Regions from separate parts of the Pseudomonas sp. GW821-FHT09C08 genome, predicted to be linked through region 3. Evidence: predicted binding sites of a transcription regulator. Region 3 holds the regulator's gene; each other region holds the start of a gene.
The links. The regulator FliA, encoded in region 3, starts transcription of late flagellar genes. The targets are predictions, from matches to a motif close to CTAAAGTTTNNNNNNNNNNNGCCGNTAA.
Positions count from the first base shown of each region.

Region 1: the regulator FliA is predicted to act here: its motif matches at 1,987-2,014, upstream of AC07OJ_RS05000 (methyl-accepting chemotaxis protein).
Region 2: the regulator FliA is predicted to act here: its motif matches at 3,873-3,900, upstream of AC07OJ_RS12505 (methyl-accepting chemotaxis protein).
Region 4: the regulator FliA is predicted to act here: its motif matches at 4,158-4,185, upstream of motA (flagellar motor stator protein MotA).

Region 1 is NZ_JBWKPG010000001.1:1,185,391-1,192,924, forward strand. Features, by position in the region: gene AC07OJ_RS04995 (TonB-dependent siderophore receptor) at 1-1,925, shown strand, start outside; gene AC07OJ_RS05000 (methyl-accepting chemotaxis protein) at 2,129-3,622, shown strand; gene AC07OJ_RS05005 (VOC family protein) at 3,729-4,085, shown strand; gene AC07OJ_RS05010 (hypothetical protein) at 4,147-4,605, shown strand; gene AC07OJ_RS05015 (P-loop NTPase family protein) at 4,792-5,340, opposite strand; gene AC07OJ_RS05020 (EamA family transporter) at 5,524-6,477, shown strand; gene AC07OJ_RS05025 (MFS transporter) at 6,725-7,534, shown strand, end outside.
Region 2 is NZ_JBWKPG010000003.1:324,903-332,436, forward strand. Features, by position in the region: gene AC07OJ_RS12490 (putative bifunctional diguanylate cyclase/phosphodiesterase) at 1-1,277, shown strand, start outside; gene AC07OJ_RS12495 (NorM family multidrug efflux MATE transporter) at 1,345-2,748, opposite strand; gene AC07OJ_RS12500 (LysR substrate-binding domain-containing protein) at 2,901-3,821, shown strand; gene AC07OJ_RS12505 (methyl-accepting chemotaxis protein) at 4,000-5,976, shown strand; gene AC07OJ_RS12510 (YifB family Mg chelatase-like AAA ATPase) at 6,028-7,524, opposite strand.
Region 3 is NZ_JBWKPG010000004.1:489,289-496,822, forward strand. Features, by position in the region: gene flhA (flagellar biosynthesis protein FlhA) at 1-1,993, shown strand, start outside; gene flhF (flagellar biosynthesis GTPase FlhF) at 2,006-3,322, shown strand; gene fleN (flagellar synthesis regulator FleN) at 3,429-4,262, shown strand; gene fliA (RNA polymerase sigma factor FliA) at 4,259-4,999, shown strand; gene AC07OJ_RS16935 (chemotaxis response regulator CheY) at 5,170-5,544, shown strand; gene AC07OJ_RS16940 (protein phosphatase CheZ) at 5,563-6,351, shown strand; gene AC07OJ_RS16945 (chemotaxis protein CheW) at 6,363-7,534, shown strand, end outside.
Region 4 is NZ_JBWKPG010000005.1:179,863-187,396, reverse strand. Features, by position in the region: gene serB (phosphoserine phosphatase SerB) at 1-658, shown strand, start outside; gene asd (archaetidylserine decarboxylase) at 801-1,661, opposite strand; gene rhdA (thiosulfate sulfurtransferase) at 1,678-2,493, opposite strand; gene AC07OJ_RS18900 (HDOD domain-containing protein) at 2,551-4,086, opposite strand; gene motA (flagellar motor stator protein MotA) at 4,254-5,105, shown strand; gene motB (flagellar motor protein MotB) at 5,109-6,131, shown strand; gene rsgA (small ribosomal subunit biogenesis GTPase RsgA) at 6,732-7,534, opposite strand, start outside.

The sequences.
Region 1 (7,534 bases), on a different contig from region 3:
GTGAAACGCCGCAGGCCGTCACCGTCATCACCCGCCAGCGCATGGACGACCAGGCCATGACCAGCATCAACGACGTGGTCAACGCCACGCCGGGGTTGTTCCTCAATTACTCCAGCGGCCCTGGCCGGCAGTCCTACACCTCACGCGGTTTCGACATCGACAACCTGATGTACGACGGCATCCCGAGTGGCTACAACGGCGTTAGCGTGGGTGCCCAGCCGAACCTGGCGATGTTCGATCGCGTCGAGGTCGTGCGCGGTGCCACCGGCCTGGTGACCGGCGCAGGCAACCCTTCGGCCGCCATCAACCTGATCCGCAAGCGCCCGCTGGATGAGCAGAAAGTCACCCTCACCGGTGCCGCCGGCAGTTGGGACGACTACCGTGGCGAACTTGACGCCTCCAGCCCACTGAATGACAGCGGCACCCTGCGTGGCCGGGTCGTCACCTCCTACCGCGACGCCAACAGCTTCATCGACAAGGTCGAGGAAGATCACGGCCTGTTCTATGCCGTCACCGAAGCCGACCTCAGCGAAGACACCACCCTGACCCTGGGTTTCTCCAACCAGAAGGACAAGACCAACTACTTCTGGGGTTCCTCGATGATCGGCCAGGACGGCCACCACCTGAACCTGCCGCGCTCCTACAACCCCGGCACCGAATGGGAAAACAAGGACCAGGAAATCAACACGGTCTTCGCCGAACTGCGCCAGCGCCTGGCCAATGACTGGAACCTGCAGGTCAACGCCAACTACGCCCAGCAGAACGCATTGTTCTCCGGTTCCTACCAGTCGCGCTGGGTCAACAACACACCGGCCCGGACGGTCTACCAGGCCGCCTTCGACGAGGACCAGGCCGGCGTCGACGCCTTTGCCAGCGGGCCTTTCCAGGCCTTCGGACGCACCCACGAACTGGTGGTGGGGGCCAGCAAGCGGGTCTACGACCTGACCACCCACAACTACAGCCCGTACGACACCAACTGGCCGCTCACGGCCGGCAAGCCGGACTTTGTGCACACCAACAACGACCACGAAGTCACCACCCAGGACGGCGTCTACGTGACCACCCGCCTGAGCCTGGCCGACCCGCTGAAGCTGATCCTCGGCGCGCGCCTGGACTGGTACGACTACAACAACCGTGATGGCGACGGCGACTACCATGTCACCCGCAACCTGACCCGCTACGCCGGCTTGATCTACGAGCTGGACGACCATCACTCGGTCTATGTCAGCTACAGCGACATCTTCACGCCGCAGAGCGAAAAAGACACCGCGGGCACGCCGGTCAAGCCGATCGTCGGCAAGAACTATGAAGTCGGCATCAAGGGCGAATACCTCGGCGGTGCGCTGAATGCGAGCCTTGCGCTGTTCAACGTCGACCAGGAAAACCGCGCCGTCCAGATCTTCCCGCAAACCTGCCCACAGGCCACGTGCTACGAAGCCTCGGGCGAGATTCGCAGCCAGGGTATCGACGTCGAGTTGCAAGGCGCCCTGACCGAGAACTGGCAGGTCGGCGGGGGCTACACCTACGCGCGGACCCACACCATCAAGGACGACGCCAACCCGCAGAAAGTGAACAAGCAGTTCGACACCGACACCCCGGAGCAGCTGTTCAAACTGACCACCCGCTACAACTTCCAGGGCCCGCTGGAAAAACTCCGGGTCGGCGGCAACATTTCCTGGCAGAGCCGCATGTACAACGACGTGCCGCTCAATGACGGTGGCAACTACCGCCTCAAACAGGGCGCCTACGCGGTCACCGACCTGATGGCCGGCTATAAGGTCAACGAGCACTTGGACCTGCAGCTCAACGCCAACAACATCTTCGACCGCCGCTACTATTCGTCCATCGCCAACTCGGTGAGCTACGGCGGCGACGCCTACGGCACCCCGCGCAACATGATGATGACGGCCAAGTACAGCTTCTGATCCAGGCTGGACGCCCACGGCGTGCCCCAATAGGCCTTGTGGATCACGCTGCTCGCCGCGCTTAAAGTCCCCCACAGGGATGCCGATAAACTCTTGGCATCCCTGATCCTGCACAAATCCTGATACCTGCTTTGCTCTACCTGCGGGCCCACGTGGCACGCCGCATGCTTTGTTCCTGGCCAGTCCACATGGAGTAAGAGTGAATGCCCGTCCGCACGCGTTTCCTGGAGCACTACCGCAAGGCCGACCGCATCATGCTGGCGTTGATCTGGCTGATGTTCCTGTTCTCGCTGGGCCTGGCGTTCTGGCACGACACCCTGCTGCAGGCGGTGATCGTGGGCGGTGGCACCAGCGTGGTGCTCACTGCGCTGTATCGCGCCTTTGGCGGCCGCCGCGCCATGCGTTGCGCGCTCGGGGCCGGACTGATGGTGATGGCCGCGCTGCACATCAACCAGGCGCAGGGCGTGATCGAATCCCACTTCGGCATCTTCGCGCTGTTGGCAGTGCTGACGTTTTACCGCGATTGGCTGCCGATCCTGATCGCGGCGCTGACCATCGCAGTGCACCACGTGGTCTTCCATGCGCTGCAGCATCAGGGTTTCCCGGTGTTCGTGATGGAGCATCACGGCGGCTGGGGCATGGTGTTCGTCCACGCCTTCTACGTGGTGATGGAAACCATCGCCCTGCTCTACCTGGCCGTGCACAGCCAGGCCGAAGCTGTCGAAAGCCAGGAAATGCTCGAGAAAATGCTCGCCGTCACCTCCCAATTCACCGTGGCAACCGCCCAGGGTGAAGGCAAGGTGCACGTGTCCCTCACCCAGCGTTTCGACCACTTCCTGCAGCAGATCACCCATCTGATCGACGGCGTCGCCCGCGACTCCCACGGCCTCGGCCAACTCGGCCAGGCCCTCGCGAGTACCAGCGGCACCCTGGAAAAAGGCGCGCGGCACCAACTGGCCGAAATCAGCCAGATGACCGGCTCGATGCAACGCATGGAAGACGCCATGGGCCACATCGCGGTGCACGTCGAGCACGCGGTGGAACACGCCGGCAAGGCCAGCCAACAGATCATTCGCGGCCAGGAAAGCGTCGGCCGCGCCCAGCAGGAAATCACCCAGTTGGCCTCGCGCCTCAGCGGTGCCAACCAGACCGTGGAAGGCCTGGCGGTGCAAGCCGAGCAGATCGGCACGGTGCTGGAGGTGATCAACAGCATCGCCAACCAGACCAACCTCCTGGCCCTCAACGCCGCCATCGAGGCAGCCCGCGCGGGCGAGCAAGGCCGTGGTTTTGCCGTGGTCGCCGACGAAGTCCGCAGCCTGGCGCAACGCACCGCCGTCTCCACCCAGGAGATCAAAACCATCATCGAAAGCCTGCAACAAGGCAGCCGCGAAGCCGTCGAGGCCATGCACGACAGCCGGCAGGGTGTGGAGCGCTGCGTACAAGACAGCCAGGTCGCCGTGCAAATGCTGCAGGCGGTCGGCCTCGACATCGCGCAGATCGACCAGCTCAACGGCCACATCGTCAGCACCACCCGCGAGCAGACCTCGGCGAACCTGGAGATAGTCGGGCGATTGCAGGCCGTGCAGAGCATTGCGCAGAGCACCGCCAATGACGTGGAAACCCTGGCGCGCAGCAGCGAGCAGTTGCCACCGATTGCGGTGCGGCTGGACGCGCTGGGGCGCAAATTTCACGCTTGAGGCCCGAGCGCTCATGAACCCCAGCGTTGCCCGCGTAATCGATAGGGTCCAGGCATCAACGGATACGTTACACTCGCCGCCCTAAATATCTGCCAGGGAGGCGACCATGAGCGTTCGCGGTAAAGACCGACAAATCGACAATATCGAGTTCAACGTCGGTGACATTGCACGCAGCAAAGCCTTTTACGGTGGCGCATTCGGCTGGACATTCGTCGACTACGGCCCCACCTATACCGAGTTCACCGACGGCCGCCTCACGGGTGGCTTCACCACCGGCGAACCGGTTCGACCGGGTGGTCCCTTGATCATCCTGTATGCGGACAACCTCGCTGAGACACAACAGCGGCTGCACACCCTCGGCGCGGTCATCACCCGCCAGACCTTCGCCTTCCCCGGCGGCAGCAGGTTCCACTTCACCGACCCCGACGGCTATGAACTGGCCGTATGGACGGCACACGAGTAAGCCTGCCGCGTCCCTTCATCGATCATCGACTGTACTTTCTGACATGGATTCAGGTTTTTTCATGCGCAAAATTGCCCTGCCGTTTTTGACCCTGCTGTGCCTTCAAGGCTGCGCCGAAATGCCGGCCTACTCGAATGTGGATTCCAGTGAACCGCGCGATGAGTCTCGCTACACCATCGTCGAAACCGACACCTACGCGGGAAGGCCCAACCGCAGCTTCCTGGACCTGCAGCCGGACCTGAACATCATCCGGGTCAACGATAAAAAGGTCGGCAATATTCCGTTCTCGACCTACTACTACAAAAATGACTCACCGCAACGCGCCGTGCTGATACCGGGCAGCTACACAATTCAACTGGAGTACCGGCTGCCGCGGTACTTCATGTTTGCGGACTTGGAATTCGAGGGAAAACCCGGGCAGAAGATCATCGCGCGCTCGCAGTACATTGGACTGAATCGGCTGAAGATCTGGCTGGAGGATTCGGCGACCGGGGAAGAGGTGAGCAAGGGCATGCACTAAGGCTCCAGGCCCCCGAAAGGATCGAGCATTGCCAGGCTATTTCGGACGTTATCAGCGAGCGCGCATGCCTGCAGCGCCATGCGTCACACCGGGTGCTCACGGCGTGGCGCTGGTGATCGCCTTGCGAGCAACGCGCTCCCAGGCCCGCACGGCTGAGGTGGCTGCCGCTGGAAACTCAATCGTGCGTTAATCAGGAGCCAGGCGCAGCGACAACGCCTCAATGACCTGCGCCACCAGGCTGTCGGTGCTGTGGGTCCCGTCAACCTGCAGCACCGCAGCGCTTTGACTGGCCAGCCATCGCGCGTGCCAGGCTCGATTGCGGCCGCCAAAGTGCGGATCGTCGTACTGCGAGGCCCATTCGCGAAAGGCCACATGGATCGCGTGCATGTCGCCGCCGGGTGCGATTCGGTCGCCAAAGCGTTGCTGTTCACGCGCGGCCAGGCGTTGAAGGCGGACTGGCGTTGCAGTGTCCACGAAGACGATCAGCTCGACCTGGGTGATCAATTCGTCGCCCCAGTTCATACACGAGCCCGTCAGCACCCAGTCTTCGTCGCCGAGTCTTTGCTGCATCAATGACACGCGCTCAGGCGCGGCACGCTTGGTGGTGAACGGTGGGTCCGTGGGCATCCAGTAAAAATCATCGACATCGACATGGAGCACGCCCAGCCGCGCTGCGAGGTTCTGGCCCAGCGTGGTCACGCCCGCGCACGAGGCACCGGTGATGTAAACGCGCATTTTTCCTCCCTGGAGACACATCGATTTCGAGGCCCGCACGATAGCCTAAATCCACCCTGATTGAATAAAACGACATCCTTGCACCTTCGCGACAAACACGTTACAAAGCCCCATCAAGTTGTACGACGTCCTAACAATAAATCGCCATCCCCGATGACGGCGCCCACTGTTCGAGCCCCTATCATGACTGCGCCTGCCCCCATTCAAACCACGCCTGCCCTGTTCTCGCGGCACATCGCCGTGTTGATTCTGCTCTGTATGGGCTGCGCCTTTGCCGGCAACCACATTGCCGCTCGCGTGGCGTTTGATGATGGGGCCGGCGTGCTGCTGGCGATTCTGATGCGCTCGGGCGGTACCTTGTTGGTACTCGCCGTGCTGGTGCTATGGCAACGCCAAAGCCTGCGCCTGCCGCCCGGTGCATGGCGCTGGCAAGTGCTGCTGGGCCTGCTCATCGCTACTCAAAGCCTGTGCCTGTACTCGGCCGTAGCCCGCGTGCCGGTCGCGCTGGCGTTACTGGTGGCGAATGTCTTTCCGATTTTGCTCGCGCTGCTCACCTGGGCATTCGGCGGCCCGCGCCCCACTGCTCGCACCGCACTGCTGATGGGTTTGATCCTGGTGGGCCTGGTGTTCGTGCTGGACGTGCCCGGGCGCCTCTCAGCCAGCGCAGAGATCGGCCCGCAATGGCTGCTCGGCGTCACCCTGGCGTTCTGCGCCGCCTTTGTGTTCGCCTGCGCCCTGTGGATCACCGACCACAAGTTGTCGCAGGTACGCGGTTCCGTGCGCAGCCTGCTGACGATCTTCATCGTGTTCAGTAGCGTCAACCTTGCCGGCGTCAGTGGTGCCCTCGCCGACGGCCTGAACCTTCCGGCAACCAGCACCGGCTGGCTGGCACTCGCCACACTGGTCGTGCTCTACGGCACGGGCTTCATCGTGTTGTTCATTTCGGTGCCGCGCCTGGATATGCCGCGAAACGCGCCGGTGATGAACATCGAGCCGCTGGCGACGCTGCTGATGGGCTGGATCGTGCTCGATCAAATGCTCAGCGCGGGGCAGATCGCCGGTGGCGTCATCGTGGTAACCGGGATTGTGCTGCTGACGTATCGCAAGTCTGCGCAGCCTGTCGCCAAGGCCGCGTAAGGCTTGATGCAGGCCTGAACGGCGTGTGTTGTCAGATCGACACAGGCCGTATTTTTCGTCACGCCTGCGCGTCAACATCATCCAGCTTCGCCCATCGATAGTCCCCTCGCTGCACCTGGCCCAATTCCTGCGTTCTCCTCCCCCGACACGTCGCTGTTGACTACGCGGACGACTCTTTTGAGCCCCGCCGCGCAAGCCCCTCCCCCGATAATCAAGCATCCCCGATCCCATCACGAGGCCTTCCCCCATGACGAGCCCCTCCACCGAACAGGTCAGCCCTCACACCCTGCGAAAGGTCATCATCGCCGCCGGTATCGGTAACTTCGTCGAGTGGTTCGACTTCGCCGTCTACGGCTTCCTCGCCACCACCATCGCGCAACAATTCTTCCCCAGCGGCGACACCAGCGCCGCGCTGCTCAAGACCTTCGCGGTATTCGCCGTGGCGTTCGCTTTCCGGCCCCTGGGCGGGGTGTTCTTCGGCATGCTCGGCGACCGCATCGGGCGCAAACGCACGCTGGCCATGACGATCCTGCTGATGGCCGGTGCCACCACCTTGATCGGCCTGCTCCCGACTTACGCCGCCATCGGCGTTGCAGCGCCGATTCTGCTGTCGCTGATCCGCTGCGCCCAGGGTTTCTCCGCTGGCGGCGAATACGCCGGGGCCTGCGCCTACCTGATGGAACACGCGCCCAGTGACAAGCGCGCCTGGTACGGCAGCTTCGTGCCGGTGTCGACGTTTTCCGCGTTCGCTGCCGCCGCCGTGGTGGCGTACGCCCTGGAGGCGTCGTTGTCCGCCGAAGCGATGGGCAGTTGGGGCTGGCGCCTGCCGTTCCTGATCGCGGCGCCGCTGGGGCTGGTCGGGCTTTACCTGCGCTGGAAGCTGGATGAGACGCCCGCCTTCCAGGCCGTCAAGCAGGAGCATGCGGTAGCCCACTCCCCGCTCAAGGAAACCTTGCGCAACCATGGTGCGGCTATCTGCTGCCTGGGCGCTTTTGTGTCACTCACGGCGCTGTCGTTTTATATGTTCACCACCTACTTCGCGACGTATCTGCAAGTG
Region 2 (7,534 bases), on a different contig from region 3:
CCGGTATCGCCAATCGCCAGGGCTTCCAGACCCTGCTGGCTGCGCGGCTGGCCGAGAATGAAGGTCGCGGCCTGGCCCTCGGTCACCTGGACCTCGATAACTTTCGCCATGCCAACGACGCCCTCGGCCACCAGGCCGGTGACCGCCTGATCCTGCAAGTGGTCTCGCGGCTCAAGAGCCAGCTCGAGGCGGGCGACCAGCTCGCGCGCCTCGGCAGCGATGAATTCGCTCTGCTGATCGACACCCGCCGCGCACCCCAGCGTGCCGAGTGGATGGCCGAACGCATCACCGAAGTAATGGCCGAGCCTTACTGGGTGGATGGCGAAAGCCTGCTGATCGGCTGCAGCCTGGGCGTCGCGCATGCCCGCGCACGCGCCGGTGCAGACCCGCTGATGTGGCACGCGCATATCGCCATGCAACAAGCCAAGAGCACCCAGGGCTGCACCTTTCATATCTTCAACGAACGCATCAACCGCAACGCGCGCAGCCTGGCCGACCTGGAAACCGAGCTGCGCCGCGCCTTGCGCCGCGACGAGTTGGAGCTGCATTACCAGCCACGCCTGGACTTGGACGACGGCCATATCGTCGGCCTCGAAGCCTTGGTGCGCTGGCGCCACGGCGAGCGCGGCCTGTTGCCGCCCAGCGAGTTCGTACCGCTCGCCGAGCAGAGCGGGTTGATTGTGCCACTGGGGTACTGGGTGATTTCCCGGGCCCTGCGTGACATGCAGGACCTGCGTGAACGCGGCCTGCCGCCGTTGCACATGGCGGTCAATCTGTCATTTCGCCAGTTCCAGGACAGTCAGTTGCTCTCGACCCTCAGCCGGCTGATCAGTGAGCGCGGAGTGGAAGCGCAGTGGCTGGAATTCGAACTCACCGAAACCGCCGTGATGCGCCGCAGTGACCTGGTCAAGCAGACCATGGACGCCCTTGGCCGCTTGGGCGTGCGGTTTTCCCTGGATGATTTCGGCACCGGTTTCTCATCCTTCGTGCACCTCAACAGCCTGCCGATCGCCTTGCTGAAGATCGACAAAAGCTTTGTCGGCGGTATGGAAGAGCGCGAAGAGAACCGCAAGCTGGTACACGCGATGATCAACCTGGCGCACAACCTCAACCTGGAAGTGGTGGCTGAAGGCGTGGAAACTCCTGAGCAGCTGGCGTTGCTGCGCTTGTTCGGCTGCGACCAGGCCCAGGGTTACCTGATCAGCAAACCGCTGCCGTTGCCGGAGCTTGTGGAGTACCTGACCTTCGGCAAAGGCCAGCAGGCCTTGCTGGGCTGAATCGAGTTGCGAACGCCACAAACTGTAGGAGCTGGCTTGCCTGCTCCTACATTGATCCATGCAGCCTTCAGTCCGCCTGGACAGCCTGCAGGGAGCTGTAGGTCTGCGGCTCCTGCCGAATCATGCGCTTCATCTTCGCCTCAAACGCCCAGGTCAGGCTGAGCGCCGCACATGCGAGGCCCAGCGCCAGCCCCCACCACACACCGGTCGGCCCCCAGCCCAGGGTGAAGGCCATCAGCCAGGCCGACGGAGCGCCGATCAACCAATAGCAACCCGCGCCGATCAGAAAAGTGGTCTTGGCGTCTTTCAGCCCGCGAATGCAGCCCATGGCGATGGTTTGCACGCCGTCGAACAGTTCAAACCACGCGGCCACGGCCAGCAGGCTGACGGCCAGGACGATCACGTCGTGGAACGCCGGGTCGTTGGGGTCGATCAACAGTCCGATCAGTGGAACGGAAAACAGCCACAGCACTGCGGCGAATCCCAACATCACCGCTGCGCCAAATCCGATGCCGACGCGACCGGCCAGGCGTGCATGCAGCAACTGCCCGGCGCCGTAATGTTGGCCGATACGCATGGTCACCGCGTAGGACATCCCCGCCGGCACCATGAAAGCCACCGAGACAATTTGCAACGCGACCTGGTGCGCGGCCAGCTGTGTGCTGCCCATCGTGCCCATGCACAGTGCGGCGAAGGCAAACAGCCCGACTTCCACCGCATAGGTGCCCCCAATCGGCAGGCCGAGGCGCCACAATTCCCGCAGGTACTGGGTGTTGAGGCGTAGCAGGCCGGTGCTCAGCGGGTAGGCGGCATAGGTGCGATTGCGGTGGATGTAGACCATCAACGCCAACGCCATGCCATTGGCGACGAGGGCCGTGACCAGGCCGATGCCCATCAGGCCCAGTTTCGGCAGGCCGAACATGCCTTCGATCAATGCGTGGTTGAGCAGGTAGTTGGCCACCGCGCCGCCGAGGCTGATGACCATCACCGGCTTCGCCTTGCCAATCGCGCTGGTGAAACCGCGCAAGGCCATGAAGCTCAAGAAGCCCGGCAACGCGAACGGCAGGATCGTCAGGAACTGCCCTGCCGCGTGCACGTTGGTTTCGGTCTGGCCAAACATCAGCAACAGCGGCTTGAGGTTCCACAGCAGCAAACCGGCCGCCAGGGCCATCAGCCACGCGAGCCATAGCCCGGCCTGGGTCAGGCGGGTGGCGCCTTCGATATCGCCCGCGCCGTGGCGGATGGCGACCAGTGTGCCCACGGCGGCAATCACGCCGATGCAGAAAATCGACACGAATGAATAGCTCGCCGCACCCAGGCCGCCACCGGCCAGGGCCTCGGGGCTCAGGCGCGCCATCATCAGGGTGTCGGTCAGCACCATCAGCATGTGCGCCAACTGTGAGGCAATCAACGGCCCTGACAGCCGCAGAATGGCCCAGAGTTCGGTACGTGCCGGATGCTGCATGATCATCACGCTCAAAAAGTCAGAGGGTTGGGGGAGGGTTGATTCTCGGCGCTCTCAGCGCATTGCACAAAGGGATAAATGCGATCGCTTGCATGATTAAAACTCATGCCTGTTTGATTCTGGTAGGGTTTTGGCATTGCGCTGTCGGAGCTTTCCCTATGTCTCGTCGTCTTCCTCCGCTTTACGCGTTGCGTGCCTTTGAGGCCGCTTCCCGACACAACTCTTTCACCCGTGCGGCCGAGGAGCTGTCGATTACCCAAAGTGCGGTCAGCCGACATATCCGCACCCTCGAAGAGCACTTCGCCTGCCGGCTGTTCCAGCGCAGCGGCCGCAACCTGCAGCTCACCGAAGCCGCGCGCCTGTTGTTGCCTGGGGTGCGCGAGGGCTTCGCCGCGCTGGAACGCGCCTGCCATACCCTGAACGCCGAAGATGACATCCTGCGCATGAAAGCGCCGTCGACCCTGACCATGCGTTGGCTGCTGGCGCGGCTCAGCCGTTTTCGGGCGTTACAGCCGGGCAACGAAGTGCAATTGACCAGCGCCTGGATGAGCGTGGACGAGGTGGACTTCAACCAGGAGCCCTTCGACTGTGCGGTGCTACTGAGCTACGGGCATTTCCCGGCGGACTGGGAGGCCAGCTACCTGTTTCCTGAACTGTTGATCCCCGTCGGCGCCCCGAACCTGTTGGCGGATGGGCCCTGGGATGCCGCCCGGCTGGCCACCGCCGAGTTGCTGCACCCCACGCCGGACCGGCGCGATTGGCGCAATTGGCTGGAGCGCATGGGGTTGTCATCCCAGGTGTCGCTGAAGGGCGGGCAGGTGTTCGATACCCTCGAGCTAGGCATGATCGCTGCCGCGCGAGGCTACGGCGTGTCGATGGGCGACTTGCTGATGGTGGCTGAGGACGTGGCCCAAGGGCGGTTGAGCCTGCCGTGGCCGACCGCCGTGGCCAGTGGTGAAAATTATTACCTGGTGTGGCCGAAGACCCGCCCCGGCGGCGAGCGTTTGCGCCGGCTGGCAGACTTCCTACAGGGCGAAGTGCGGGCGATGGTTTTACCGCCGGTCGAGCGCCTCGATTGAGTGGCCCGAGGCACGGGTGCGCAACCGTTTGCGAGATACCCCTGTGATTCGCTCAAGTATTTCCCGCGTCCGCCGAAGTAGGTGTGTTGGAACCATCGTGCACCAACGTTTCCCATCAGATAATTTGCCGAGCAGCGCTATGAGATCAGGATGATCCTGGCCTCGGCCAGGAGCCGTCATGTCTCAACCTCGCGCCCGGATTGCCTCACAGTTAGGCCTCGCATTAGCCGTGATACTGGCTGTTGTCATCAGCGGTAGTACGGTATTCGCCTTGCGTTCACTGGACTCCGCCAACCTCGACACCCGCGAAGAGCACCTGGCCAGCGAGGCGCGGCTGCTCGCCGATCAACTCAACACCTTCCACAGCACCTTGCGCGAAAGTACCCAGCGCTTGAGCGGGCTGTTTGAAAAGCGCTTCGGCGCCGGGTTGAGCGTGCATGCGGATCAACCGGTTACCGTCGCCGGGATGCAGACGCCAGGCCTGTACCTGGGCAATGACGTGTTGAACAACGATTTCGATGAGGTCGATGAATTCAAGGACACCTCCGGCGGCGTGGCTACGGTGTTTGTGCGCAGTGGCGAAGACTTCATCCGTGTCAGCACGTCCTTGACCAAGCAGGATGGCAGTCGCGCCATCGGCACGGTGCTGGATCATCAGCACCCGGCGTATCAGCGCCTGCTTGCCGGGCAGAGTTATGTGGGCCGTGCGGTGCTGTTCGAACGTTCCTACATGACCCAGTACACACCGGTGCGCGACGCGGCCGGCAAGGTGATCGCGGTGCTGTTTGTCGGCTTCGACTACACCGACGCGCAGAATGCCCAATTCGAAAACCTCAAGCGCTTCCGCATCGGCAAGACCGGCTCTCTTGCGTTGCTGGACGAACAGAAGCGCTGGCTGGTGCCGCCCGCTGGCGTGCAGGCACTGGATCAGGCAATCCCGGTGATGCTCGACCTGGCGAAGAAGCCGGGCGAGGGCCGTTTCTGGAGCGACAAGAACGAAGACTTCTACAGCGTCTCGGTGCCCTTCGAAGGCGGCCCGTGGTCGGTGGTCGCGAGCATGCCCAAGGCTGAGATCCGCGAAGTCACCTGGGCCGTGGGTATCCGCCTGGTGATCGGCAGCGTGCTGGCGATGCTGTTCGCGGTCGGCGCGGCGGTATGGCTGTTGCGCAGCAAACTGCAGCCGTTGAGTGATCTGGTGAGTCAGGCCGAGGCCTTGGGCGCCGGTGATTTGAGTGCCCGCTTGAACGTGTCCAGCCATGACGAAATCGGCCAGTTGGCACGCAGCTTCAACCAGATGGGCGAGGCGCTGTCGACCATGGTTTCGCACATTCGCAGCGCAGCCGAAGAAGTTAATAGCCGTGCCCAGGCCTTGTCCGGGTTGTCTGGCGGGGCTTATGAGGGCATGGAGCAACAGTCGGGCGAAATCACCAGCATGGCCGGCGCGGTGGAAGAGTTCAGCGCCACCTCGCTGAACATCGCCGACAACATGGGCAATACCGAGCGCCTGGCGCAGGAAAACGCGCAGCAGACCCGGATTGGCCGTACCTCGATGCAAGAGGCGTCGTCGTCTCTTGAGCACATCGCCACTGCGCTGAACAGCACCGCCACGGTGATCAACACCCTCGGCCAGCGCTCCCAGGAAATCGGCGGGATCGTCGGCGTGATCACCTCGATCGCCGAACAGACCAACCTGCTGGCGCTTAACGCCGCCATCGAAGCCGCGCGGGCCGGTGAACAGGGTCGTGGGTTCGCCGTGGTCGCCGATGAAGTGCGCAACCTGGCGTCGCGTACCCGCCAGGCCACTGATGAGATTTCCGGGATGATCCAGAGTATCCAGCAGGAAACCGGCAATGCCATCAGCACCATGGAGCACGGCAATGTGTTGATGCAGGAAGGCCTGTCGCGCAACGCCGACGTGGCCTCGGCCCTGGCACGGATCGACGAACAGAGCCGCTCGGCCGGCCAGCAGTTTGCCGCGATCACCACCGCCACCCAGGAGCAGAGCAGCACCGCGACCTTGCTCAGCAGCAACTTGCAGAGCATTGCGCTGGCCAACAGCGAGCAGCGTGAAGTGGTGTCGAACCTGGCGATTACGGCCAAAGAGCTGGAGACGCTGGCAGCGAGCTTGCGGCATGAGGTGGATCGGTTTCGCTGAAACTGGATTGGCGCACACTTCCTGCCCAGGCCCTGCTGATGCTCAAAAGGCTCAGGTGATCGCTGCCGGACGATATTGCAGCGCCTCTTGCAGGTGATGGCGAGCGATAGTGTCTGCTTGTTCCAGGTCCGCCAGCGTGCGCGCTACCTTGAGCAGCCGGTGGGCCGCGCGCAGCGACAATGTCAGTCGCTCGCAAGCGGTCTCCAGCCAGCTTTCGTCGACCTTTGCCAGCGTGCAATGCTTGCGCAGCCCCGGTAGATCCAGGAAGGCATTGGCGCAGCCCTGGCGCTTCAGCTGACGCTCCCGGGATTCGGCAACCTGCGCCGATGCCTTCGCCGTGTTATCGCCATCCTGCAGGGTCGGGTTCAGCGCGGTGGTCTCCCGGGCGACGGTGACGTGCAAGTCGATCCGGTCCAGCAGCGGCCCGGAGAGTTTGTTGCGATAGCGCTGAATCTGCTCCGGCGTGCACCGACAGCGCCCGCTGGGATCGCCCATGTAGCCGCAGGGGCAGGGGTTCATCGCCGCCACCAGTTGAAAGCGCGCCGGGAAACTCACGCGGTCGCGGGCGCGGGAAATCACGATATGCCCCGATTCAAGGGGCTCGCGCAGCACCTCCAGGACCTTGCGATCAAACTCCGGCAACTCATCCAGGAACAACACCCCGTGATGGGCCAAGGTGATTTCCCCCGGCTGCGGCTTCGAGCCGCCGCCCACCAAGGCCGGGCCTGATGCAGAGTGGTGCGGCTGACGAAACGGTCGGTGCGGCCAATGGCTCAGCGGCGCGAGGCTGACCACTGACTGAATCGCTGCCACTTCCAGGGCTTCCTGTTCACTCAATGGGGGCAATAATCCAGGCAGGCGGCTGGCGAGCAAGGTCTTGCCGGTGCCGGGCGGTCCGCTCAGCAACAGGTTGTGCGCGCCTGCAGCGGCAACCAGCAGAGCACGCTTGGCCATTGACTGGCCTTGCACTTCGCTCAGGTCCGGGTACGGCTTGTTCAGGTACAGCAGTCCATCGGACTTGTAGGGCTCAATCGGCGCATGCCCGTTCAGGTGTGCCACCACTTGGAGCAAATGGTCGACTGCGATCACCGTCAGCCCGGACGCCAGACACGCTTCCTCGGCATTCGCCCGGGGCACTATCACGGTGCGTCCGGCCTTGCGTGCTGCCAGCGCCGCGGGCAGCACGCCTTTCACCGCCCGCACCGCGCCGGACAGTGCCAGTTCGCCCAGGCATTCCACGTTATCCAGGGTCAGCGCCGGCACCTGCACGCTGGCCGCCAGGATCCCCAAGGCAATCGCCAGATCAAAACGCCCGCCGTCCTTGGGCAGGTCGGCGGGCGCGAGGTTGAGGGTGATCCGGCGGTCGGGGTATTTCAGCGCTGAATTGAGAATGGCACTGCGTACACGGTCCTTGCTTTCCTTGACTGCGGTTTCCGGTAAACCCACCAGAGTCAGGGACGGCAACCCATTGGCCATATGCACTTCGACGGTGACGGCAGGGGCTTCGACGCCAATTTGGGCGCGGCTGTGGACAATGGCGAGGGACATGCTCGTTCCT
Region 3 (7,534 bases):
GTTCTTCACCTTCAACATTGCCCTGTCCGTGGTGGTGCTGCTGGTCTGCGTATACGCCCTGCGACCGCTGGATTTTGCGGTGTTCCCGACCATTCTGCTGGTGGCGACCCTGTTGCGCCTGGCGCTCAACGTGGCGTCGACGCGCGTGGTGATGCTCCACGGCCAGGACGGCCACGCCGCCGCCGGTAAGGTGATCCAGGCCTTCGGTGAGGTGGTGATCGGCGGCAACTACGTGGTGGGTATCGTGGTCTTCGCGATCCTGATGATCATCAACTTCGTGGTGGTGACCAAGGGCGCCGGGCGGATTTCCGAGGTGAGCGCGCGCTTTACCCTCGACGCCATGCCCGGCAAACAGATGGCCATCGACGCCGACCTCAACGCCGGCCTCATTGACCAGAACCAGGCCAAGTCGCGCCGTCTGGAAGTGGCCCAGGAAGCCGAGTTCTACGGTTCCATGGATGGTGCCAGCAAATTCGTGCGCGGTGACGCCATCGCCGGCCTGCTGATTCTGTTCATCAACCTGATCGGCGGCATGGCGGTCGGGATCTTCCAGCACGGCATGACCTTCGGCGATGCCGGCAAGGTTTACGCCTTGCTGACCATTGGTGACGGTTTAGTGGCGCAATTGCCATCACTGTTGTTATCCACAGCTGCCGCGATCATGGTGACCCGTGCTTCGGGCTCCGAAGACATGGGCAAGCAGATCAGTCGCCAGATGTTCGCCTCGCCCAAGGCCCTGGCCGTGGCGGCGGGCATCATGGCGATCATGGGCATCGTGCCGGGCATGCCCCACGTGTCGTTCCTGAGCATGGCGGCCATGGCGGCCGGCGGTGCCTACCTGTTCTGGAAGAAGCAGAACGCGGTCAAGGTCCAGGCCCAGCAGGAAATCGCGCGCCAGCAGGAATTGCTGCCGTCGCCGGCCCGGGCCCAGGAAACCAAGGAGTTGGGCTGGGACGACGTGACCCCGATCGACATGATCGGCCTGGAAGTCGGCTACCGCCTGATCCCGCTGGTCGACCGCAACCAGGGTGGCCAACTGCTCGCGCGGATCAAGGGGGTGCGCAAGAAGCTCTCGCAGGACCTGGGCTTCCTGATGCCCACCGTGCATATCCGCGACAACCTCGACCTGGCCCCCAGCGCCTACCGCCTGACCCTGATGGGGGTGATCCTGGCCGAAGCCGAGATCTACCCGGATCGCGAACTGGCGATCAACCCGGGGCAGGTATTCGGCAGTCTCAACGGCATTACCGCCAAAGATCCGGCTTTTGGCCTGGACGCGGTGTGGATCGAAATCAGCCAGCGCAGCCAGGCGCAGTCCCTGGGCTACACCGTGGTGGACGCCAGTACCGTGGTCGCCACCCACCTCAACCAGATTCTGTACAAGCACTCCCATGAGCTGATCGGCCACGAAGAAGTCCAGCAATTGATGGGTTTGCTCGGCAAAGCCTCGCCAAAACTCGCCGAAGAACTGGTGCCGGGCGTGCTGTCGCTGTCGCAACTGCTCAAGGTCCTGCAGGCGCTGCTGGCCGAGCAGGTGCCGGTGCGCGATATCCGCAGCATTGCCGAGGCTATCGCCAACAATGCCGCCAAGAGTCAAGATACTGCCGCCCTGGTGGCTGCAGTGCGCGTCGGATTGTCGCGCGCAATCGTCCAAAGCATTGTAGGGCTTGACTCTGAGCTGCCTGTGATCACCTTGGAACCAAGGTTGGAACAAATATTGCTCAATAGTATTCAGAAGGCAGGACAAGGCCAGGAAGAGGGCGTTCTGCTGGAGCCAAGCATGGCTGAGAAGCTGCAGCGTTCGTTGATCGATGCCGCGCAGCGCCAGGAAATGCAGGGCCAACCGGTGATCCTGCTGGTGGCCGGCCCCGTCCGGGCGATGTTGTCGCGGTTTGGGCGCCTGGCAGTACCGAATTTGCACGTTTTGGCTTATCAGGAAATTCCTGACAACAAGCAAGTGACTATCGTCGCGACAGTAGGGCCCAACGGCTGAGGGTAGTGGGTTATGCAAGTTAAGCGTTTTTTCGCCGCCGATATGCGTCAGGCCATGAAACTGGTTCGTGATGAGCTGGGCGCCGACGCCGCGATTATCGGTAACCGTCGTATTGCCGGCGGTGTCGAGCTGACGGCTGCCCTGGATTACACTCCCCAGGCCCTGGCCCCGCGCGTCCCGAACATGGAACTCGAAGACGAGCTGCGCAAGACGGCCTCGCGCATTGTCTCGGCCCAGGCCGAACTGAGCATGCGTGGCGACAGCGACGCCACCACCAACCGCCAGTTGTTCGCCGGCCTGCCGCTGACCGCTGCCGAGCCGCTGGTCGAGCCGACCTTCGTTGAACCCCCGCGTCCTGCAGCGCCGGCCCCGGCCGCCGCAGTCGACCAGCGCGTGTTCGACTCGATGCGCTTTGAACTCAATGGCCTGCGCGAGCTGCTGGAAGTGCAACTCGGCTCTCTCGCCTGGAACCAGCTGCAAGGCAGCAAGCCGCAACAGGCCAACCTGTGGCGTCGTCTGCAACGCATCGGCCTGTCCGGCCCGTTGTCGCGCGACCTGCTGGCCCTGACCACTGAAATCGAAGAACCTCGCCAGGCCTGGCGCATGTTGCTGGCCCACTTGGCGCGGATGATCGTCACGCCGGAAATCGAGCCGCTGGAAGAGGGCGGTGTGATCGCCATGGTCGGCCCTGCCGGCATGGGCAAGACCACCACCCTGGCCAAGCTGGCCGCCCGTTACGTGCTCAAGTACGGCGCGCAGAATATCGCGCTGGTGAGCATGGACAGCTACCGTATCGGTGCCCAGGAGCAGCTCAAGACCTTGGGTCGGATCCTCAATGTGTCGGTGACCCATGTCGACCCGGGCCAATCCCTGGCCAACGCCCTCGACCCGCTGCTGCGCAAGCGCGTGGTGTTGATCGATACCGCCGGCCTGCAAGCCAGCGACCCTGCGTTGCGCATGCAGCTGGAAAGCCTGGCCGGGCGCGGCATCAAGTCGAAAAATTACCTGGTGCTTGCAACCACCAGCCAGAAACAGGTTCTTACCGCTGCGTACCATAGCTACAAACGCTGCGGCCTGGCCGGCTGCATCCTCACCAAGCTCGACGAAACCGCGAGCCTGGGCGAGGTGTTGAGCCTGGCCATCAGTCATGAGTTGCCGGTCGCCTACCTGACCGACGGCCCGCGGATTCCGGATGATCTGCATCTGCCGCGCCGTCATCAGTTGGTCAGCCGTGCAGTCAGCGTGCAAATGCAAGAAGAGCCTAGCGAGGAAGCGATGGCCGATATGTTCGCCGACCTCTATCACAGCCCGGCAAAGCGGGTGGGTTGAGGGCAGGATGAACACCGTGAAATGTACCTACATCGATGGTCTGCAAGCGATTCACGCGGCCAAGCCATGTAGCCTGCGTCTAAGCAAGACAAGGTAAAGAAATAAAATGGGCAGCATGCATCCCGTACAGGTGATCGCGGTGACCGGCGGCAAAGGTGGCGTCGGGAAAACTAACGTGTCAGTGAATTTGTCCCTGGCCCTGGCAGAGCTTGGCCGTCGCGTCATGCTGCTGGATGCTGACCTGGGGCTGGCGAACGTCGACGTTCTGCTGGGGCTGACGCCCAAACACACGCTTGCCGATGTGATCGAAGGGCGCTGCGAGCTGCGCGACGTGCTGCTGCAGGGCCCTGGCGGTATCCGCATCGTGCCGGCCGCCTCCGGCACCCAGAGCATGGTGCACCTGAGCCCGGCGCAGCATGCCGGCCTGATCCAGGCGTTCAGCGATATCGGCGACAACCTCGACGTGCTGGTGATCGACACCGCCGCCGGGATCGGCGAGTCCGTGGTCAGCTTCGTGCGCGCTGCGCAGGAAGTCCTGTTGGTGGTCTGCGATGAACCCACCTCGATCACCGACGCCTATGCCCTGATCAAATTGCTTAACCGTGACTACGGCATGAACCGCTTCCGCGTGCTGGCCAACATGGCCCAGAGTCCACAGGAAGGGCGCAATCTGTTCGCCAAGTTGACCAAGGTCACGGATCGCTTCCTCGATGTCGCCTTACAATACGTCGGCGCAGTTCCCTACGACGAGTGTGTACGCAAGGCTGTGCAAAAGCAGCGTGCAGTCTACGAAGCGTTCCCTCGTTCCAAATGCGCCTTGGCGTTCAAGGCTATTGCCCAGAAGGTCGATACCTGGCCGTTGCCTGCCAACCCTCGGGGGCATCTGGAGTTTTTCGTCGAGCGATTGGTGCATCAGACGAGCGCAGGACCGGTGCTATGACATCCAGCGGCTACAACCTTTACAAGAAATCGGCACGTGACAGCCAGGGTGAATTGATCGAGCGCTATGCGCCGCTGGTCAAGCGCATCGCTTATCACTTGCTGGCACGCCTGCCCGCCAGCGTCCAGGTCGAAGACCTGATCCAGGCGGGCATGATCGGCCTGCTCGAAGTGTCGACCAAATACGACGCGAGCAAGGGCGCGAGTTTCGAGACGTATGCGGGTATCCGCATCCGTGGCGCGATGCTCGATGAAGTGCGTAAAGGTGACTGGGCGCCGCGTTCGGTGCATCGCAATACGCGCATGGTCAGTGACGCAATTCGCGCAATTGAAGCAAAAACCGGTCGCGACGCTAAAGATCACGAAGTTGCGGCCGAACTCCAATTGAGTCTCGACGATTACTACGGGATTTTGAACGATACCTTGGGCAGCCGCCTGTTCAGTTTCGACGACCTGTTGCAGGACGGCGAACACGAAGGGCTGCACGAGGACGGCGCGAGTGCTCATCTGGAGCCGTCGCGCGACCTGGAGGATGAACGCTTCCAGGGGGCGTTGGCGGACGCGATTGCCAATTTGCCGGAGCGTGAGCGACTGGTGTTGGCGCTGTACTACGACGAAGAGCTGAACCTCAAGGAAATCGGTGAGGTCCTGGGAGTCAGCGAATCGCGGGTCAGCCAGTTGCACAGCCAGTGCGCAGCCCGCTTGCGGGGGCGTTTGGGAGAGTGGCGAGCGCGCTGACAGGCAGTGTTGGGGAGCACTGCAAACCACACCGCGAGGGTGATTGACCCTCGCGGGATCGGCCCGTGGTGCCCCCTGCAGTCCTTTTTGTGTAATGCCTGTTGATTGAAATGGCGCGTCCAGGTGCTGGGCGCGTTTAAGACTGCTTGGAGGTCGAATTGGACAAGAACATGAAAATCCTCATCGTTGATGACTTCTCAACGATGCGGCGGATCATAAAAAACCTGTTGCGTGACCTTGGGTTCACTAACACGGTCGAGGCGGATGACGGCATTACGGCGATTCCGATCCTCAACAGCGGGAGCATCGACTTTCTGGTAACGGACTGGAACATGCCGGGCATGACCGGTATCGACTTGCTGCGCCATGTGCGCGCCGACGAAAAACTGCGCAGCCTTCCCGTGCTGATGGTGACCGCCGAAGCCAAGCGTGAACAGATCATCGAAGCCGCCCAAGCCGGGGTCAACGGTTATGTGGTCAAGCCATTCACTGCATTGGCCTTGAAAGAGAAGATCGAAAAAATCTTCGAACGCATCCACGGCTAATGCCATCGCGGGGGAGCTATGGAGCATAAAGAAACGTCACAGGGAGACTTTGAGTCGACCCTGAAAAAGCATGCTCACCAGTTGGTTGACAGCCTTGAAAAAGGCCAGTTCGGCGACGCGGTGCAGTTAATCCATGAGCTCAACCAGACCCGTGACCGCGGCCTGTATCAGGAAGTGGGCAAGCTCACACGCGAGCTGCACAGTGCGATTGTCAATTTCCAGATTGACCCGCACATGCCCCAGGCCGAAGAAATTTCGCAAATCACCGACGCGACCGAACGCCTGTCCTATGTGGTCAGGCTGACTGAAGCGGCGGCCAACCGCACCATGGACCTGGTGGAAAACGCCACGCCCCTGGTCAATGGCATGGCCACCGAAGCCCAGGCCCTGAGCCACGATTGGGGCCGCTTCATGCGCCGCGAGGTGGGGGCTGAGGAATTTCGGGAACTGGCGCGTCGGGTCGACGGATTCTTGTCACGCAGCGAGCAGGAAAACCGCACGGTTTCCAGCAACCTCAATGACATTCTGCTGGCCCAGGATTACCAGGACCTCACCGGCCAGGTGATCAAGCGTGTGACTCAGTTGGTCACCGAAGTGGAAAGCAACCTGCTCAAACTGGTGCTCATGGCCGGCCAGGTAGACCGTTTTGCCGGCATCGAACATGACCGTGAAGCGATCCTCTCGGAAAAAGATCCACAAAAACATCTCGCCAAGGGTGAAGGTCCGCAGATTCATGCCGATAAACGTGAAGACGTTGTGTCAGGTCAGGATGACGTAGATGACCTGTTATCCAGTTTAGGCTTCTAAGGAGCACCCACATGAGCTTCGGCGCCGATGAAGAAATCCTTCAGGATTTCCTTGTAGAGGCCGGCGAAATTTTAGAGCAACTGTCCGAGCAACTGGTCGAGCTGGAAAGCCGTCCGGATGATGCGAACCTGCTCAATGCAATTTTTCGCGGTTTTCACACTGTAAAAGGGGGCGCCGGCTTCCTCCAGCTCCATGAGCTGGTGGAGTGCTGCCACATCGCCGAGAACGTGTTCGACATCCTGCGCAAGGGTGAGCGTCACGTTGACTCGGAATTGATGGACGTGATTCTCGAAGCACTGGATGCGGTCAACGGCATGTTCAGCGAAGTCCGCGAACGTGCCCCGATCACTGCGGCCACCCCGGAACTGCTCGCCGCCCTGGCGCGCCTGGCAGAGCCGGCCGACACCTCGGCAGCGCCCGTGGCGCAAGCTGAGCCTGCGCCTGTGGCAGAGCCTGAAGCGGACGTGACGGACAGCGAGTTCGAGCAGTTGCTCAACTCCCTCAATGCGGTGAAAGCCGAGGCTGAAGCGCCTGCAGCCGCCGCGCCACAAGCGCCGACCAGCGAAGACATTACCGACGCAGAATTTGAATCCCTGCTCGACCAGTTGCACGGCAAAGGCCAGTTCGCGGCCGACGCCGTGGCGCCTGCCGCCGCTGTGGATGCGCCTGCCGCGTCGACCAGCACCGACATCACCGATGACGAATTCGAAGCACTGCTCGACCAACTGCATGGCAAAGGCACCTTCGCGGCCGACGCCTTGCCGGAAGTCGCCGCGACTGCCACTGCGCCGGCCGCTGCGGCAGAACCTGCGGGCGACGGTCTGATCAGCGACCACGAGTTCGAATCCCTGCTCGACGAATTGCACGGCAAGGGCAAGTTCAGCGAAGTGGCTCCGGCAGCTGCCGCGACCGCCACTCCGGTGGCGGCCAAACCGGCGCCGGCCAAGGCCGCTGCACCTGCTGCTGCCAAACCGGCCCCGGCACCTGCCGCCGCCCCGGCTGCTGCCCGCGCGCCGGCGGCTGCCGTGGCCGAGAAGCCGGCCAGTGAAGCCGAAACCACCGTGCGCGTCGATACCGCGCGCCTGGACGACATCATGAACATGGTCGGCGAACTGGTGCTGGTGCGTAACCGCCTGGTGCGCCTGGGCCTGAGCAGTGGCGATGAAGCCATGCAAAAGGCCGT
Region 4 (7,534 bases), on a different contig from region 3:
TCGGCGCAACCGTCGCCTGGCGGTGTTCGACATGGATTCCACGCTGATCGAAGCTGAAGTCATCGACGAACTGGCCAAGGCGGCCGGCGTCGGCGAGCAAGTATCCGCGATCACCGAGCGCGCCATGGCCGGCGAGCTGGATTTTCGTGCCAGCTTCAAGGAGCGCCTGGCGCTGCTCAAGGGCCTGGATGTGAGCGTACTGGACGCCATCGGTGCATCGCTGCGCCTGACTGAAGGCGCCGAAACCCTGTTCGCCGAACTCAAGCGCCTGGGCTACAAAACCGCGATCCTGTCCGGCGGCTTCACCTACTTCGCCAAGCAATTGCAGGCCAAGCTGGGCATCGACTATGTGTTCGCCAACGAGCTGGAAGTGGTGGATGGCAAGGTGACTGGCGTGGCGGTGGAGCCGATTGTCGACGCGCAGCGCAAGGCCGATCTGCTGAAGGAATTGGCTCACAAGGAAGGTTTGCGCCTGGAGCAGACCATTGCGGTCGGCGACGGCGCCAATGACTTGCCGATGCTGGCGATTGCCGGCCTGGGTGTGGCGTTCCGGGCCAAGCCGTTGGTCAAGCAATCGGCCAAGCAGGCGATCTCTACGCTGGGGCTGGACGGGGTGCTGTACCTGTTGGGTTTCCGTGATCGCGACGGTCAGCTATAAGCTGATTCAACTGCAGGAATGCAGTCACTGTGGGAGCCGGGCTTGCCCGCGATGGCGGTAGTTCAGTCACTGATGGGTTGACTGATACACCGCCATCGCGGGCAAGCCTGGCTCCTGCATGTTGATTTTCGTCAGATTCAGATCAGGCTTTCGGCAGTGCGATACCCTGGCCCATCTGCACCGGCGAACCTGCCACCAGTTCTTCTGCCCACTTCACCTGATCTGGCCCGAACAGCACGATCGCGGTGGAGCCCAGCTTGAAGCGACCCAGTTCCGCACCTTTTTCCAGGTGGATCGGCGCCCGTGCGGCTTCGTCGTAGCGGAAGGTTTTCAGCTCGCGCTTCGGCGGCGTGACCAGGCCGGCCCACACGGTTTCAATCGACGCCACGATCATCGCGCCCACCAGTACCACGGCCATCGGGCCACGCTCGGTATCGAACAGGCAGACAACACGTTCGTTGCGCGCAAACAGCTCCGGCACGTTTTCGGCGGTGGTCTGGTTGACCGAGAAAATCCGCCCCGGCACGTAGACCATCTCCCGCAGGGTGCCGGCCAGTGGCATGTGCACGCGGTGGTAGTCTTTCGGCGACAGGTAGATGGTGGCGAAATCACCGCCCATGAACGGCGCCGCCACGGCGGCATCGCCGCCCAGCAGTTCCAGCACGCTGAAACTGTGGCCCTTGGCCTGGAACACACGGCCGTGCTCAATCGGACCCAGTTGGCTGACCGCGCCATCGGCAGGGCTCAGCACTGCGCCTGGGGTTTGATCCAGCGGGCGGGCGCCGTCTTTCAAGGCGCGGGTGAAGAAGGCGTTGAAATGCTCATAAGCAGTCACGTCTTCCACCAGGGCCTGGGACATGTCCACTTGATAGCGCTTGGCAAACCAACGGGTGAAGGCATTCTTGAACCAGCGCACGCGGCATTCGGCGATGCAGCCGGCCAACCGCGACAGCAGGTGGTGCGGCAGCAGGTACTGGCTGAGGATAAACAACTGCTTTTTCATTAACTGTCCTTAACTCTTAAATCTCGACGGGGGTGTCGGGGTGGTTGCCCCATTCGCCCCAGGAACCGGCATAACCTTTGACTCGCGGATAACCGAGCGCCTTGGCCACCAGGTAGGTGAAGCCAGAGCGGTGGTGAGTCTGGCAATGGGTGATGATCTCTTTATCTCTGGTCAGCCCGAGGTCTTCGAGGATCTGCGGCATGTCGCGGCGGATACGCAGGTTGCGCGCCTTGTCCATGCCGGCCGTCCATTCGAAATTCACCGCGCCGGGGATGTGCCCGCCTTTGGCCGCGAGCACTTTTTCGCCGGAGTATTCCAGCGGGCCGCGCGCATCCCAGATCCCCAGGTCGGCCGCGCCGAGGCGGCTTTGCAGGTATTCGCGGGTGGCGGTGGGGCCCTCGTGCAGCGTGAGGCTGACCGGGCCACCGACTGGTGGCGGGACCTCGGTCGACAGCGGGTGTTGTTCCGCCAGCCACGCCAGCAGGCCGCCGTCCAGGTAGTGGTATTTCTGATGGCCGATCACGTCGAGCATCCAGATAAAGCGTCCGGCCCAACCGCCGCCTTCGTCGTCATAGACCACGTAGGTGGCGTCCGGGGTGTGGCCCAGTTCGCCGAAGAGTTTTTCCAGGTCGGCCTTGTGGGGCAGCAGGCCGGGCGCCGGCGGCTGGCCCAGTTGGGTGCGCTTGGGGTCAACGAAATGCGCGCCGGGGATGTGCCCTTCGGCGTAGCGGGCGGCACTGGTGAGGTCCACCAGAATCAGCTGTTCGGCATCCAGTCGACCGAGCAGGTCGCTGGACTCGATCACCAGCGGCAAGCCAGAGAAGTCAGGCATGTGAGGTCTCCTGGGCACAAATGTTGGCGATAAAAGAGGGCGATTGTAGCGCAAGCATCAGGCGCTGCGGTTGGTAAAGCTGTGCAGTGCTTTCTCGATGCATTGGGCGGTTTTGCCGAAGGCCTGCACGGTGGTTTCCGAGAACGGCCCACCGCCCTGGTCGGCGACCATCAGCATCACGACCTTGCCATTGCAGCTCAGCGAGCGCAGCAGCAGGTGCTCGCCGGTGAACAGGCGCCGCAGGATCGGCGGCAGCAGCGCCGAGAATTGCGCGTGGTTGTCAGGCGTGAGGCGCACCTGGGCGGACTTTTCCAGCAAGCGCTGCAGCAGCGTGCTGTGGACCACATCGAGGCTCAGGTTGGCGGCGTCCTTGGGCAGGCCGTCGACCTGGTGCACACGCAAGGTGCTCTGGGCACGGTCGGTCATCAGCAGCATCACCCGCTGCATGCCGCTGGCCGACAGGGCCTCCTTGGCGCATGTGGTCAGGTGCATGGCGTTGGCGAAGCGGCTCGGCTCAACCAGCAATTCGGTGCAGCGCTTGCGCCACACCGCCAGGGCCTCGGCGGTGGGCGGTGGGGCCGGCAGCAGGCCGCGGTGGATCTTCTGCACATGCCATGGCCAGATCAGCGACAGCGCCGGGTGCCAGAGGTCCGGCATCAAGGTAGTGCGCGCACTGGTGACGGCTTGCTGGTGCACCTGTTGCTGCACGTCGCCCAAAGGCTGTTGCAGGTACAGCGCGGTCAGGTATTGCCAGCGCTGGGTGTGCGGACAGGTCCAGGACTCCTGGGCCGACATCGCGAGGCCGTTGGCCAGCAGTACCGTATTGGCCGGCTGATTCAGCCAGCGCCGCAGGTTGGGATCGGCATCCAGCAATTGCTGGTGGCGCAACGGGTCATCTTCGCGGGCGATATGCAGCGCCTTGACCAGCAGGCGTTGCTCGTTCCGCAGCAGGGTATAGCCCTGGGATACCCAGATCGGCAGGTGCCACGTTTCGGTCAGGCCGAGGCACAGGTCCAGCAGACGCACGCCGAACAATTCCTGCTCGACTGCACGCGCCGATTGGCCTTTGTGGATAACCCGCAGTTCCCACTCTTCGAGAAGCTTGGGGTAGGCCACCGCCATCGGCCACAGCGGCGACAGGAATAGCAGGCTGCCCCAGTGAATGTCTTGCCACAACCGCGCCAGGCGGCTGCCGAACAAGCCGTTGGCTTGCTGCGAGGCATGCTGGCTGACCAGCAGCAATTGGCGCAACGCCACCGGAATCTCTTGGGCGGGGACCGAGGGCAGGCGTGCCAGCAACTCTTCGGCGCGCTTGAGGCCCAGGCGATTGAGCGCCACTTCAAGGTTTTCCGCCGGTGCCGTCATGCTGCCATGCGTGTGGCTATTGGCCTCGCGCATCACGCTGAGTACGAGGGCCGGGCTGTTCTGCATCAGTTCGGCAATGTCTCGCAACGAACTGCGGCTATCGCGGATGGCTTTGCACACGCGTTCGTGGCTGGCCTGGGGAACAGGCAGCAGCACGTCGTCCAGGCGCTTGATCCAAGCAGCGAGGGAGTTGGGTTTTGCAGTTGGGACTGTCGTTTCATTAGCCATGATTGGGGCGCGATCATCACTTGCGGTCAACACGCCCGGAACGGGCCGAACTGGCTTTTCGCCTTAACGGGCTATAGTCTGGCGCAGTTTTGCCGATAAGTAGAACAAGAGTTTTTCAGTTCCTCCAAATATGTCCATGAACCTGACGGCGCAAGTACTCATCTCCTATGGCTAAAATTATCGGCATCATCGTCGTCATCGCAAGTGTGCTCGGCGGGTACGTCCTCTCCCACGGTAAAATTGCCGCGCTGATCCAGCCTTTCGAAGTGCTGATTATCGGCGGTGCAGCGTTTGGCGCCTTCCTGCAGGCCAACCCCGGCTACATGACCCTGCACGTGATCAAGAAGTCGCTGGGCATGTTCGGCTCGCGCTTCACCCACTCTTTCTATCTGGACGTGCTGGGCCTGGTCTACGAGATCCTCAACAAGAGCCGCCGCGAAGGCATGATGGCCATCGAAGCCGACATCGAAGACGCTGCGGCCAGCCCGATTTTCGCCAAGTACCCGGCCGTGCTCAAAGACGAGCGCATGACCGCCTACATCTGCGATTACCTGCGCATCATGTCCTCCGGCAACATGGCGCCCCATGAGCTGGAAGGCCTGTTCGACATGGAGCTGTTCAGCCTCAAGGAAGAGCTGGAACATCCTTCCCACGCCGTGACCGGCATCGCCGACGGCATGCCCGGTTTCGGTATTGTCGCGGCGGTACTCGGTATCGTGGTGACCATGGCGTCCCTCGGCGAAGGCGACCAGAAGGCCATCGGCATGCACGTGGGTGCGGCCCTGGTCGGTACCTTCTTCGGTATTCTCGCGGCCTACGGTTTCTTCGGCCCGCTGGCTACCTCCCTGGCCCACGATGCCAAGGAAGAGGTGAACCTCTACGAAGCGATCAAGGCGTGCCTGGTGGCTTCGGCGTCGGGCATGCCGCCGTCGTTGGCGGTGGAGTTCGGTCGCAAGGTGCTGTACCCGAAACATCGCCCAAGTTTCGCCGAGCTGGAACAAGCGGTTCGCGGTCGCTAAGCCATGGAAAACAACCAGCCGATAATCATCAAGCGCGTCAAGCGCTTCGCTGCGGGGCACCATGGCGGCGCCTGGAAAATCGCCTTCGCCGACTTTGCGACGGCGATGATGGCGTTCTTCCTGGTGCTGTGGCTGATGTCCACCGCCACACCCGAACAGAAGATCGCCATCGCCGGCTACTTCAAGGACCCCATTGGTTTCTCGGAAAGCGGTACGCCCTTCGTGATCGACCTGGGCGGCTCGCCGCAGTTGGCGCCGGAGCGCACCATCAACCCGGAAATCAAGACCGAATCGCCTCAGGAAAAAATCCCGATCGAGCGCGATACCGTCGAGGCCATGGCTGAGCAAGTCGAGCAGGAACGCCTTGAGCTGTTGCTGCAAGAACTGCAGACCAAGGTCGAGGAAAACCCGCAGTTGCTCAAATTCAAGGATCAGATTTCGTTCGAGATCACGCCGGACGGTTTGCGCATCCAGATCACCGACGCGGCCAATCGGCCGATGTTCGACTCGGGCAGCGCGCGGTTGAAGCCGTACTTTGAAGACATCCTGCTGGCGATGGCTGACACCATCAAGGCGGTACCGAACAAGATCAGCATCAGCGGTCATACCGACGCCAAGCCGTACGCGGGCCAGGGTGACTTCGGCAACTGGGAACTCTCGGCCAACCGTGCCAACGCGGCGCGTCGCGCCCTGGTCGCCGGCAGCTATCCGGACCCGCAAGTGGCGCGCGTGGTGGGGTTCGCCTCCTCGCAGCTGTTTGATCCCAAGGACCCGTTCAACCCGATCAACCGCCGCATCGACATCGTCGTGCTGACCAAGAAGGCCCAGCGTGCGATCGAAGGCGACCAGCACGCCGCGCCACCGGTTCCGACCCCAGGCGACGGTGCGCCCGGCGAAGTACCGGCCGACCCGAACGCCATCCCGCCCGGCCAGGAGCCGTTGCCGGCGCATGAGCTGCGCCAGAAGTTGAACCTGTTCGATGATGGCGGGGTGAAGGATCCTACGGCGCCTGCAACGGGCTCCTAGGCTGCAAGCAGCCCACCTCAACAATGAAAAACGCCCCGATTGATCGGGGCGTTTTTCATTTCTTATCAAAGAGGGAGATAGGCTTTGCCTCCACTGATAACACCTCGCATGTCGTTGGTGTCCAGCCGGGGCACGAAATATTCTCGACCTTTTGCTCGAGTCTTTCTATGGAGCTTGTCCAGGCGCTCGAAGCTGACGGTGTAAATCATGTCGCACTTCACCCACAGCTCTTTGTAGCATTTCAGGGGCAACGAAGCCTCGTGTGAAATCGCAAAGAAGAACGTCGCCTTGTTTGGGGTGATAGTAGAGAGTCAATCGTAAATGCCCCACAAAAAGCAAAGCCGCCCGAAGGCGGCTTCATTCGACGCGCAGTGGAGCTTGCTTCGCCCCTTCTGCGCCGCTGGATCAACCCCGAAAAGGATCCAGACTCCTGCCAGCTTGCGCTGGTGACGGAGCGATGATGGGCATCAGGAATTTCGAATTCAAGCTGGCTTGCATCGATTGGCCACCCAGTTGCACGGATTCTTGATGCCAGCACCCTTTAAATCAATGGGCTAGGGTGCTTGGTGCTGCCATTTATATGTATCAAGAAATGGCCCCTCAATAACTGCTCTCGGGCAAGCTCGCAATAATCGACCGATAGCTGTTCATTCGTTGCTGCTGCACGCGCCCATCTTCCAGGGCCTTGAGCAGGGCGCAACCCGGCTCGCGGTCGTGCTTGCAATCGCGGAAGCGGCAAGTGCCGATCAGGTCGTTGAATTCGATAAAGCCCGCTTCCACATCGCTGCGGCTGACGTGGCCGAGGCCGAATTCACGGATGCCGGGGGAGTCGATCAGTTCGCCGCCGCCGGGGAAGTGGAACAATCGCGCGGTGGTGGTGGTATGGGTGCCTTGGCCGGACAGCTCCGATAACGGGCCGACCCGGGTGTCGACTTCCGGCAGCAGGCTGTTGACCAGCGACGATTTGCCCACGCCCGACTGGCCGACGAACACGCTGATGCGGCCGTCCAGCTGCTGTTGCAGCTGTTCCATGCCATCGCCGTGATGCGCCGACACTTCCAGTACCGGGTAACCCAGGGTGCGGTAGACCGCCAGCAGCGCATTGAGCGCAGGCGCGTTCTGCTCGTCGATCAGGTCGAACTTGTTCAGCAGCAACAGCGGGCGAATGCCGGCGTGTTCGGCGGCGACCAGGTAACGGTCGATCAGGTTGGCATGGGGCTCGGGCAGCGGCGCGAACACGATGACGATCATGTCGACGTTGGCCGCCACCGGCTTGAGCTGGCCACGGCTGTCAGGGCGACGTAGCTCGGTGGTACGCGGCAACTGGGCGACGATCACGCCGATGCCCTGGTTGCCGGCGCGCCACACGACCTGGTCGCCGGTCACCAGCGCAGGCAGGTTGG